Regions from separate parts of the Marinococcus halophilus genome, predicted to be linked through region 2. Evidence: riboswitches for the same ligand, from Rfam matches in the RefSeq annotation. Region 2 holds a riboswitch; the other holds the start of a gene.

Region 1 (4,702 bases), 1.1 Mb from region 2:
AGTATGAATTAATCCGCCTTATTCGACATGCTCAAAGCAGTCGCGTATTTCCTCGAGTGACCGTTGGTCATCTAGAGCAGCGAGCAGCTTAAGACGCGCTTTCTGGCCGTTAAGACCGTTCGTGAAAATAACGCCCTTTCGCTTCAGCTGATAGCCTCCCCCTTCATAGCTGTAGGTAGCCTGGACCACACCGCTATGGCAGCGGGAGACCAGGACTACAGGAACTTGTTTGGCTATTGAATCCTCCAGCAGCGGCACGACAGTTGGAGGAATGTTCCCCTGGCCGAACGCTTCGATAATGATTCCGTCAAGAGGCTGGTAGAGCAGTGGGGAAAGTAAAGCTGCATCCATGCCGGCTGCCATTTTTAAGAGGAGCACCTTCTTGTTCAGATGGACCGGTGAAAAATGCTCCCGGCTTGCCGGGTAGTGATGGATAAATATTTCATTGTTCGTTACAAAGCCGAGCGGACCGTATTGCGGACTCTGAAATGTGGCGATGTTGGACGAATGGGTTTTTGTAACGTTTTTTGCAGAATGGATCTCTTCGTTTAAAACGACGAGGACGCCGATGCCGCGGGCTTTATCGCTTGCAGCAGTACGGACCGCTGCTAGAAAGTTTTGCGGACCGTCGGCGCTGATTTCATTACTCGAACGCATGGCGCCTGTCACGACAACCGGCAGCTCTTTGTCATGAAAAAGATCAAGTGCGTAGGCGGTTTCTTCAAGCGTATCGGTGCCGTGAGTAATGACGACCCCGTCATATATATCTTCGGACAGCTTTTCAAGCATATGTTCGTGCAAAGAAAGCATATGCTCCGGAGTAATGTGAGGGGAAGGGAGATGTAGAAAATCGCTCGTCACAATTTCAGCAATTTGATTAGCAATGCGGCTCCATTGGCTTAACGGATTATGAAGCCCTGGCTCGACGCCGCTTTCTTCTGTCTGGGTCATGGCGATCGTGCCGCCTGTATGGATAACTAGTATTTTTTTCATTTCAATTCCTCCTCGTCGGCTCTGCTGGACTGTCATTATTCTTTTACGAATCTGAACATAGCATGATACGATACGTTTAACAAGAGAGGGTGAGAACGAAAGGTGATCGCACTGATTATGGCGGCCCTGGCGCCGGCTGTCGCTTTACTGCTATATTTTACATTAAAACGCCGGGCGGACGTGGAGCGGAGGCTGCCGGTCATCCGGGCGTTTGTCATCGGGGTGCTGATCGTGTTTCCAGTGCTTGTAATCGAGCACGCGCTCGAAACAGAAGGAGTAGGCATGCCGCTTTTCGCGGCCCAGTACACTCAGGCCGCTGTATTGGAGGAAGGAATTAAATTTTTCCTTTTATATACATTTGTGCTGCGTTTTGCTCCGATTAAAAATACTTATGATGGCGTTATATACGGACTTTCCCTGTCGCTTGGATTTGCTTCGCTCGAAAATATTTTGTACTTAATTGCAAACGGCATTGAAACAGCGGTTACAAGAGCTCTTCTGCCTGTAACGGTTCATGCGCTCCTCGGGGTGATCATGGGATATTATGCGGTATCGGCTAAGCGCGCCTCTCGCCATGGCAGGAGGTTATTCTCTTTTTTTCTTGCCCTTGCCATTCCGCTTATCTTTCACGGGCTGTATGATTATATATTAAGTGCTTCTTTAGCCAATATTCTGTATTATCTCATACCGTTCATGCTATTTTTATGGTGGTTTGCGTTGTCAAAGGCTAATAAAGCCAATGCGAAATAACAACTCGAAAGGACGAAGCTACTATGTCAGAAGACCGCCGCTACCGCGTTGTTATCCGCTGCCCGAAATGCGGCGAAAAGTATATTCTACGTGGCAGAAAGAACACCAACGGGGAAATGGAAACGGGTTTTCGCCGCTGTGTCTGCGGCAATGAAAGCCAGCTGCATATTGATATTGCGCCGGAGTAAAATGGTGACTTGCAATATCGATTCGTTTCATGTACTTTGGAAAGTAATCATATAACGTTTCTTATCAAGAGAGATGGAGGGATCGGCCCTTGGAAGTCTCAGCAACCAGCTGCAAAAGATGCGGTCAGGTGCTAACTCCTGCAAGCTGTGCTTGCGAGATGAGAAGAAGTATTGCATGCCAAGGTCTTCTTCTGTCTACGGAAGAAGGCCTTTTCGTACATTTAATGCATTAATTTTAGAGAAATGAGGGCTGTGACATGTCAAAGCAACTGCAGATAGAAACCATCCTTGCACAACTGGGGAATAATTCCGACCCGCGGACCGGTGCAATAAACCCTCCTGTTTATTTTTCCACAGCGTATAAACATACAGGTATTGGAGAGTCCACGGGATACGACTATTCCCGGACGGCGAACCCGACGAGAGATCTTCTCGAAAATGGTATCGCCGCGCTCGAAGGAGGTAAACAGGGGTTTGCTCTCAGCTCGGGGATGGCTGCTATTCAGACGCTGTTTGCGATCTTTGAAACCGGTGATGAAGTGATTGCAACAAGCGATATTTACGGCGGTACGTACCGTCTGTTTGAAGAAGGATGGCGGCGCTGGGGCGTGACGGTTACATACGGTGACCCGAGGGATCTTGAAGCATTCGAACAGCTGATTACCGGGAAAACGAAGGCGCTGTTTATTGAGACACCGACGAACCCGCTGATGCAGGAAGCGGATCTGAAGGAACTGTCACTGCTCGCGAAAAAGCACGGGGCCTGGCTTATTGTAGACAATACGTTTTATACCCCGGTACTTCAGCGCCCAATCGAAGAAGGCGCTGACATTGTAGTACACTCGGCCTCGAAATATTTAGGAGGGCATAATGATCTGATTGCCGGCCTGATTGTATCCAACGTGGACGAGCTCTCCGAAAAAATTGGTGCGCTTCAGAACGGCATGGGGACAATTTTAAGCCCGTTTGATTCCTGGCTGCTCATGCGCGGTATGAAAACCTTAAAGCTCCGCATGAAGCAGCATACAGAAAACGGGAAGGCGATCGCAGAGTATCTCAGCCGCCATGAAAAGATAACGGATGTGCTTTACTCCGGACGGGGAGGCATGCTTTCCTTCCGTCTCGAAAACGAAGAGTGGGTGGACTCGTTTTTGCGAAATATAAAAATCATTACTTTCGCAGAAAGCCTGGGCGGAGTTGAAAGCTTTATCACGTATCCGGCCACGCAGACACATGCCGACATGCCAGAGGCAGTAAGGGTTAACAACGGCGTAGATAACCGGCTGCTTCGTTTCAGCATCGGCATCGAAGATAAAGACGATTTAATTGAGGATCTCGAGCAGGCGCTAAGGGCGCTGTAACTAACAACCAGGAGAGGGGCAAAGCTATGAACGTACTCAAAAAACTCAGTTCCTCAATTTTGATCGGCGACGGGGCAATGGGGACGTATCTTTATCAGAAAGGCTATAAGGGTTCGTTTGAAGCCATGAACCTGACCAGTCCAGATACTGTGGAGCGCGCTCACCGGGAATATGCAGAGGCCGGGGCAGATATCCTTCAAACGAATACTTACGCTGCCAACCGGGTGAAGCTTGAAGGCTATGAGCTTGAAGATAAAGTGTTGGATATTAACCGTGCCGGCGTGCAGCTTGCAAGAAAAGCAGCAGGTGAAACAGCGTATGTATTTGCTACAGTTGGAGGCATTAAAGGCGTCCAGGTAAGTGAATATTCGGATGAATATTTGAGAAATGCGCTGCAGGAGCAAGTGGATGTCTTTTTGGCGGAGCCGGTGGACGGCCTGCTGCTTGAAACGTTCTATGACCTGCCAGAGCTTCTGCAGGTTGTCCGCTACATCCAGAGTAAGGATGCAGAAATCCCGGTTATCGCCCAGGTGGCGCTTGGAGACGTTGGCGTTATGCACGGCGGGGTGCAGATCAGTGAAGCTTTCAGCCGGCTCGAGGACGCCGGCGCTTCAGTGGTCGGTCTCAACTGCCGTATGGGCCCGTATCATATATTGAAATCCCTTGAGCAGGCAGAATTGACCGGAAAGGCGTATTATTCCGCCTACCCTAACGCCAGTCTGCCAAACTGGTACGATGGCCGGTATGTCTACCAGTCCAATCCCGAGTACTTTTATAAACAGGCATTCCGCTTTAAAGAACAAGGCGTACGTTTGATAGGCGGCTGCTGCGGCACAACCCCCGAACACGTGCGCATGATAGCGGAAGCAGTGAAACACGACGTGCCGGAAAAAACTAAGCCTCCAGTGAAGGTGGAGCCCCCAGCAGCTGAGCCCCCAGCTGAAAAGGAACAGTTTGTCCCTCTCCATGAAAAAGTAAAAAATGAAAATACGGTTATTGTAGAGCTGGACCCGCCGAAGAAGCTGAAAACGGGGAAATTTATGCGCGGCTCCCAGGCGCTTCACGACGCTGGGGCGGACGCAGTGACACTTGCCGACAACTCCCTCGCCTCCCCCCGGATCGACAACCTGGCGATGGGGGCGATGCTTAAGCAGCAGAGCTCTGCCCGGCCGCTCCTGCATATTGCCTGCCGGGACCGGAACCTGATCGGTTTGCAGTCCCATCTGCTGGGACTTCATACCATTGGTGTGCGGGATCTGCTTGCCATTACCGGAGATCCTTCCAAGGTGGGGGATTTTCCAGGAGCAAAGTCTGTATATGACGCCAACTCTGTTTCACTCATTTCCCTCATCCGGGAAATGAACGAAGGGCGTCTGTTTTCCGGAAAGTCGCTTGGAGAAAAAACAAATT
Region 2 (4,702 bases):
TGTATGCCGGCAGGTGGCTCCTGACCCGTCACTCCCAACGGGGGCTGGAGTTTCCGGGCGGGAAAATCGAAGAGGGAGAAACACCTGAAGAAGCAGCTGTACGGGAAGTTGATGAGGAAACCGGCGGCCGCATTGAAGTCATACGCTCTCTTGGCCAGTATAAGGTAGTGGGCCGGAGTGAAGATGTAATAAAAAATATATACATCGCGGTTGTAGATTCGCTGGTTTCTCACGAGGATTATATGGAAACGGATGGTCCGGTGCTGATAGAAACACTTCCAAGCAATATCCGTGAACATCCCGGCTACAGCTTTATTATGAAAGACGAAGTACTTCCCCGTTCGGTTAAATATGCCGAGGAGGCAGGATATATTACCTTAAAATGAAAGGAACCGGCGTCTGTGACTATACAGATACCGGTTCCTTTTTATCATAGTGGATGCGGCTTATGGCTATGCGGAGAATTCCGTCTACAGCTGCGTCGGTCCGGCTTTTGAGATCTCGCCGGGCACATCGTAAAACCGCTTAAAATTTTCTGCAAACTTGCGGGCGAGCATACGGGCCTGGACCTCGTACTCTCCGGCTTCTGCCCACATTTTCTTCGGCTGGAGCATATCTTCTGGAACGCCAGGGCAGGATTCCGGAATATGGAGCCCAAATATAGGATCCTCCACAGTGGCTGCGTTGGTGAGTTCGCCGCTTAGAGCTGCCTGCACCATAGCACGGGTGTACGAAAGATCCATACGGCTGCCGACACCGTAGCCGCCGCCGCTCCAACCGGTATTCACCAGAAAAACAGGCACATTGTGTGCATCAATTTTTTCCCCGAGCATCTCTGCATATACAGAAGCCTGGCGTGGTAGAAACGGTGCTCCGAAGCAGGTGGAAAATGTAGCTTCTGGAGAAGTGATGCCTCTTTCCGTTCCGGCTAGTTTGCTTGTGTAGCCGCTGAGAAAATGATACATGGCCTGTTCCTTCGTCAGCCGGCTGATCGGCGGAAGAACGCCGAAGGCATCTGCAGTTAAAAAAATAATTGCTGACGGATGTCCGGCTGTGCCAGAAGGTACAATTCCCTCGACGTGTTCAATGGGATAAGCCGCCCGGGTGTTTTCGGTAATATGCGTGTCAGTGTAGTCGACTTTCCCACTGGCATCGTCCAGGCCGACGTTTTCAAGTACGGCCCCAAAACGGATAGCGTTCCAGATCTGAGGTTCTTTTTGTCTGGACAGGTTCGAACATTTTGCATAGCATCCGCCTTCAATATTAAAAATACCGTTTTCGGACCAGCCGTGTTCATCGTCGCCAACCAGGAGCCGGGAAGAATCAGCAGAAAGCGTCGTTTTCCCGGTGCCGGAAAGCCCGAAAAACAGTGCACTTTTTCCGTCGCTCCCTATATTTGCCGAGCAGTGCATTGGAAGCACGCCCTGTTCAGGGAGCAGGTAGTTCATGACAGAAAAGATTGATTTTTTCATTTCACCGGCGTATTCTGTTCCACCAATCAAAATTATGCGTCTTGCAAAGCTGATGACGATAAATGTTTCCGATAAGGTGCCGTCAACCTCCGGATCTGCTTTGCATTCTGGTGCAGCTATAAGCGTGAAGGGTGGAGTGGAAGGGGTTTCCCTTCCATCAGGGCGAATGAACAGCTGCCGTGCGAACAATTGGTGCCAGGCATAGGAGGTAATGACCTGGACGGGAAGCTGATAGTCTGGATCAGCACCTGCAAGGGCATCACTTGCGAAGACTTCATTCTGATTGTTTAAATGAGCCATCACTTTGTTGTAAAGTTGTTTAAATACTTCTTCGGACATTGGCCTGTTTACATTTCCCCAGTCAATAGAAGGAGAACTGCCGGGCTCGTCGACAATATACTTATCTTTTGGCGAGCGGCCGGTATATTTGCCTGTTTTCACAGCAAGAGCGCCTTCAGCTGTGAGTGACCCCTCCTGCAGTGCCAGCGAGCGCTTCACAAGCGCAGGGACAGAGAGGTTCCATTGGACGTGCGCTTCATTCAATAGATTCGTTTCAGGTTTGGAAGCGAACGGTGGCTTCATAAACAATCACTCCTTTAATGAGGGGGGAAGTTGGATTTATTCATCATTAATGATGGATATAATATAAAATAGTGTAACACAATTAATTAAATAGTACATACTTATTGTGCAAAAAGTTCATGAATATTTTCAGTGTTTAGAGGGAAAAGACGTAAGAAAGCAAGGAAAGGGGAAAATTATGGAACAACAATCGGAATTTATTGTGTTTTACGATAGCGACTGTCCGTTATGCACCAGGTTCCATACTTATCTTTCAGCTATAGATAAAACGGATACAGTAGATTGGAAATCTATATATGATGAGGATTTATTCGAAAAATACCCGATGCTCAAAGGAGAGCCGCTTGAAGAGCAGATGCATAGTGTAGAAGATGGCACGTATGTGTATGCCGGATATTTTACTGTGAAAAAATTGTGCTATACTATTCCAGCATTAAAGCCGTTAAAGGCAGTGTTTCTGCTGCCGGGAGTAGAGGCGCTTGGCCGGAAGCTGTACCACACGGTATCAACAAACCGGTACCAGTGGTTTCATTTCCTTTGTGATAGCAGCACCTGCCAGCGGGAAGGGCACTAAGTTTGACATCAAATAGGGTTTGCGTTACGATTTTGTACGAACGGATACTCTTATCCTGAGCAGGTGGAGGGACAGTCCCTGAGAAGCCCAGCAACCATCCGGGAACGGAAAGGTGCTAACCTGGAGAGGCGGATAGGCGCCTTGAAAGATAAGAGGCGAAAAAGCTGAACTGACAGCTCCTTTTCCCTCAATTTTTTTGGGACAAGGGGCTTTTCTTGTACACAACGGCCTACTGCCGTTTTCTTTTCGTCTACCCCGAGAATAGGAGAGTACACCCGTAGCAGGCAGTTAAAAAGGAGGCAGCAGCGTGTCTACAATTGGACGACGTTTATTTACGTCGGAATCTGTTACAGAAGGACACCCGGACAAAGTATGTGACCAGATTTCCGATGCGATTTTAGATGCAATTTTAAAGGATGATCCGAATGCCCGTGTGGCAGCGGAAACAGTAGTGAACACGGGGCTCGTGTTAGTAGCAGGTGAAATATCGACATCTACATACGTGGATATTCCCAAAATTGCCCGGGAAACTTTGAAAGATATTGGCTATACCCGGGCGAAATACGGCTTTGATTACGAAACATGCTCAGTTTTGACGTCAATAGATGAACAGTCAGCCGACATTGCCCAGGGCGTTGATGAAGCGCTTGAAACTCGTGAAGGCTCGATGACCGAGGACGAATTGGAATCAATCGGAGCGGGGGACCAGGGTTTGATGTTTGGGTATGCAGATAATGAAACCGATGAGCTTATGCCCCTGCCGATTTCTCTTGCGCATAAGCTGGCACGCCAGTTAACGAAAGTTCGCAAAGATGGTAATCTTTCGTATCTGCGTCCCGACGGAAAGACGCAAGTAACGGTGGAATATGGAGACGACGGGAAACCGCTTCGGGTGGAAACGATCGTTATTTCCACCCAGCATTCCGATGAGGTAACGCTAGCCCAGATTGAAGAGGATATGCATAAATACGTTATCGAGCCGGTCGTGCCGGCAGAGCTTTTGGATGCTGAAACCAATTATTTCATCAATCCAACCGGCCGTTTTGTCATTGGCGGACCGCAGGGGGACGCCGGACTTACCGGACGGAAAATTATCGTTGATACGTATGGCGGCTATGCCCGTCACGGCGGCGGGGCGTTTTCCGGCAAAGACCCGACAAAGGTCGACCGGTCCGCTTCATATGCCGCGCGCTATGTAGCAAAAAACATTATTGCAGCAGGACTTGCAGATAAATGTGAGGTTCAGCTTGCGTATGCAATCGGCGTGGCGCAGCCGGTTTCCATTTCGATTGCCACATTCGGTACAGGGAAAGTCTCAGAAGAGGTGCTCGTAAAGCTCGCTAATGAGCATTTTGATCTGCGCCCGGCCGGCATTATCAAAATGCTCAATCTCCGCCGGCCGATTTACAGGCAGACAGCTGCTTACGGTCACTTTGGACGCCATGATGTTGACCTTCCGTGGGAACGCACGGATAAAGCAGCAGCGCTTCAGGAACAGGCGTTCACTGAAAAACAACAATAACTGCAAAAATACCCGCTCCTGTTTTATTCAGGAAGCGGGTATTTTTTAGTTTTTCAGCTTTTTTCCTTATACGTGCTGACAGAATCAAATTCAGTTTTAATTTTGTCTGAAGGCTTCGGTCCGAGCAGGCTGACTGCAATGATGATTAGAACATTGATCAAAAAGCCCGGTACGATCTCGTATAGATCAAACAGGCCGCCGGTAAGCTGGACCCAGATGATCACAGTTGCCCCGCCGGCAATCATGCCGGCAAGAATTCCCCACTTGCTCGTACGGCGCCAGAAAAGGGAGAAAAGCATCGCAGGCCCGAACACAGCACCAAATCCGGCCCAGGCATAACTCACGAGTTCAAGCACCGTGCTGCCGGGAGTGGAGGCAAGCAGCAGAGCAACGAGAGCGATGGCAATAACGCCGAATCTTCCCACCCAGACAAGCTCCCGGTCAGAGGCATGCGGCCGGAGCAGGCCTTTATAAAAGTCCTCCGCGAGGGCACTTGAAGATACGAGCAGCTGGGAGTCCACCGTGCTCATAATAGCAGCAAGTATCGCAGCG

The links. Region 2 has a riboswitch for S-adenosylmethionine ahead of metK (methionine adenosyltransferase). Riboswitches for the same ligand answer to the same signal wherever they lie in the genome.
Region 1: linked by a shared signal. The riboswitch ahead of B5066_RS14470 (methionine biosynthesis PLP-dependent protein) and the one ahead of metK (methionine adenosyltransferase) in region 2 are both predicted to bind S-adenosylmethionine.

Annotation. Positions count from the first base shown of each region.
Region 1 covers NZ_FVZD01000006.1:1,667,008-1,671,709, reverse strand. The annotation lists gene B5066_RS14480 (asparaginase) at 19-993, opposite strand; gene prsW (glutamic-type intramembrane protease PrsW) at 1,096-1,743, shown strand; gene B5066_RS16850 (hypothetical protein) at 1,767-1,931, shown strand; SAM riboswitch class I at 1,990-2,096, shown strand; gene B5066_RS14470 (methionine biosynthesis PLP-dependent protein) at 2,189-3,292, shown strand; gene B5066_RS14465 (bifunctional homocysteine S-methyltransferase/methylenetetrahydrofolate reductase) at 3,319-4,702, shown strand, end outside.
Region 2 covers NZ_FVZD01000006.1:600,803-605,504, forward strand. The annotation lists gene ytkD (RNA deprotection pyrophosphohydrolase) at 1-386, shown strand, start outside; gene pckA (phosphoenolpyruvate carboxykinase (ATP)) at 471-2,054, opposite strand; gene B5066_RS09235 (thiol-disulfide oxidoreductase DCC family protein) at 2,233-2,628, shown strand; SAM riboswitch class I at 2,676-2,783, shown strand; gene metK (methionine adenosyltransferase) at 2,936-4,150, shown strand; gene putP (sodium/proline symporter PutP) at 4,204-4,702, opposite strand, start outside.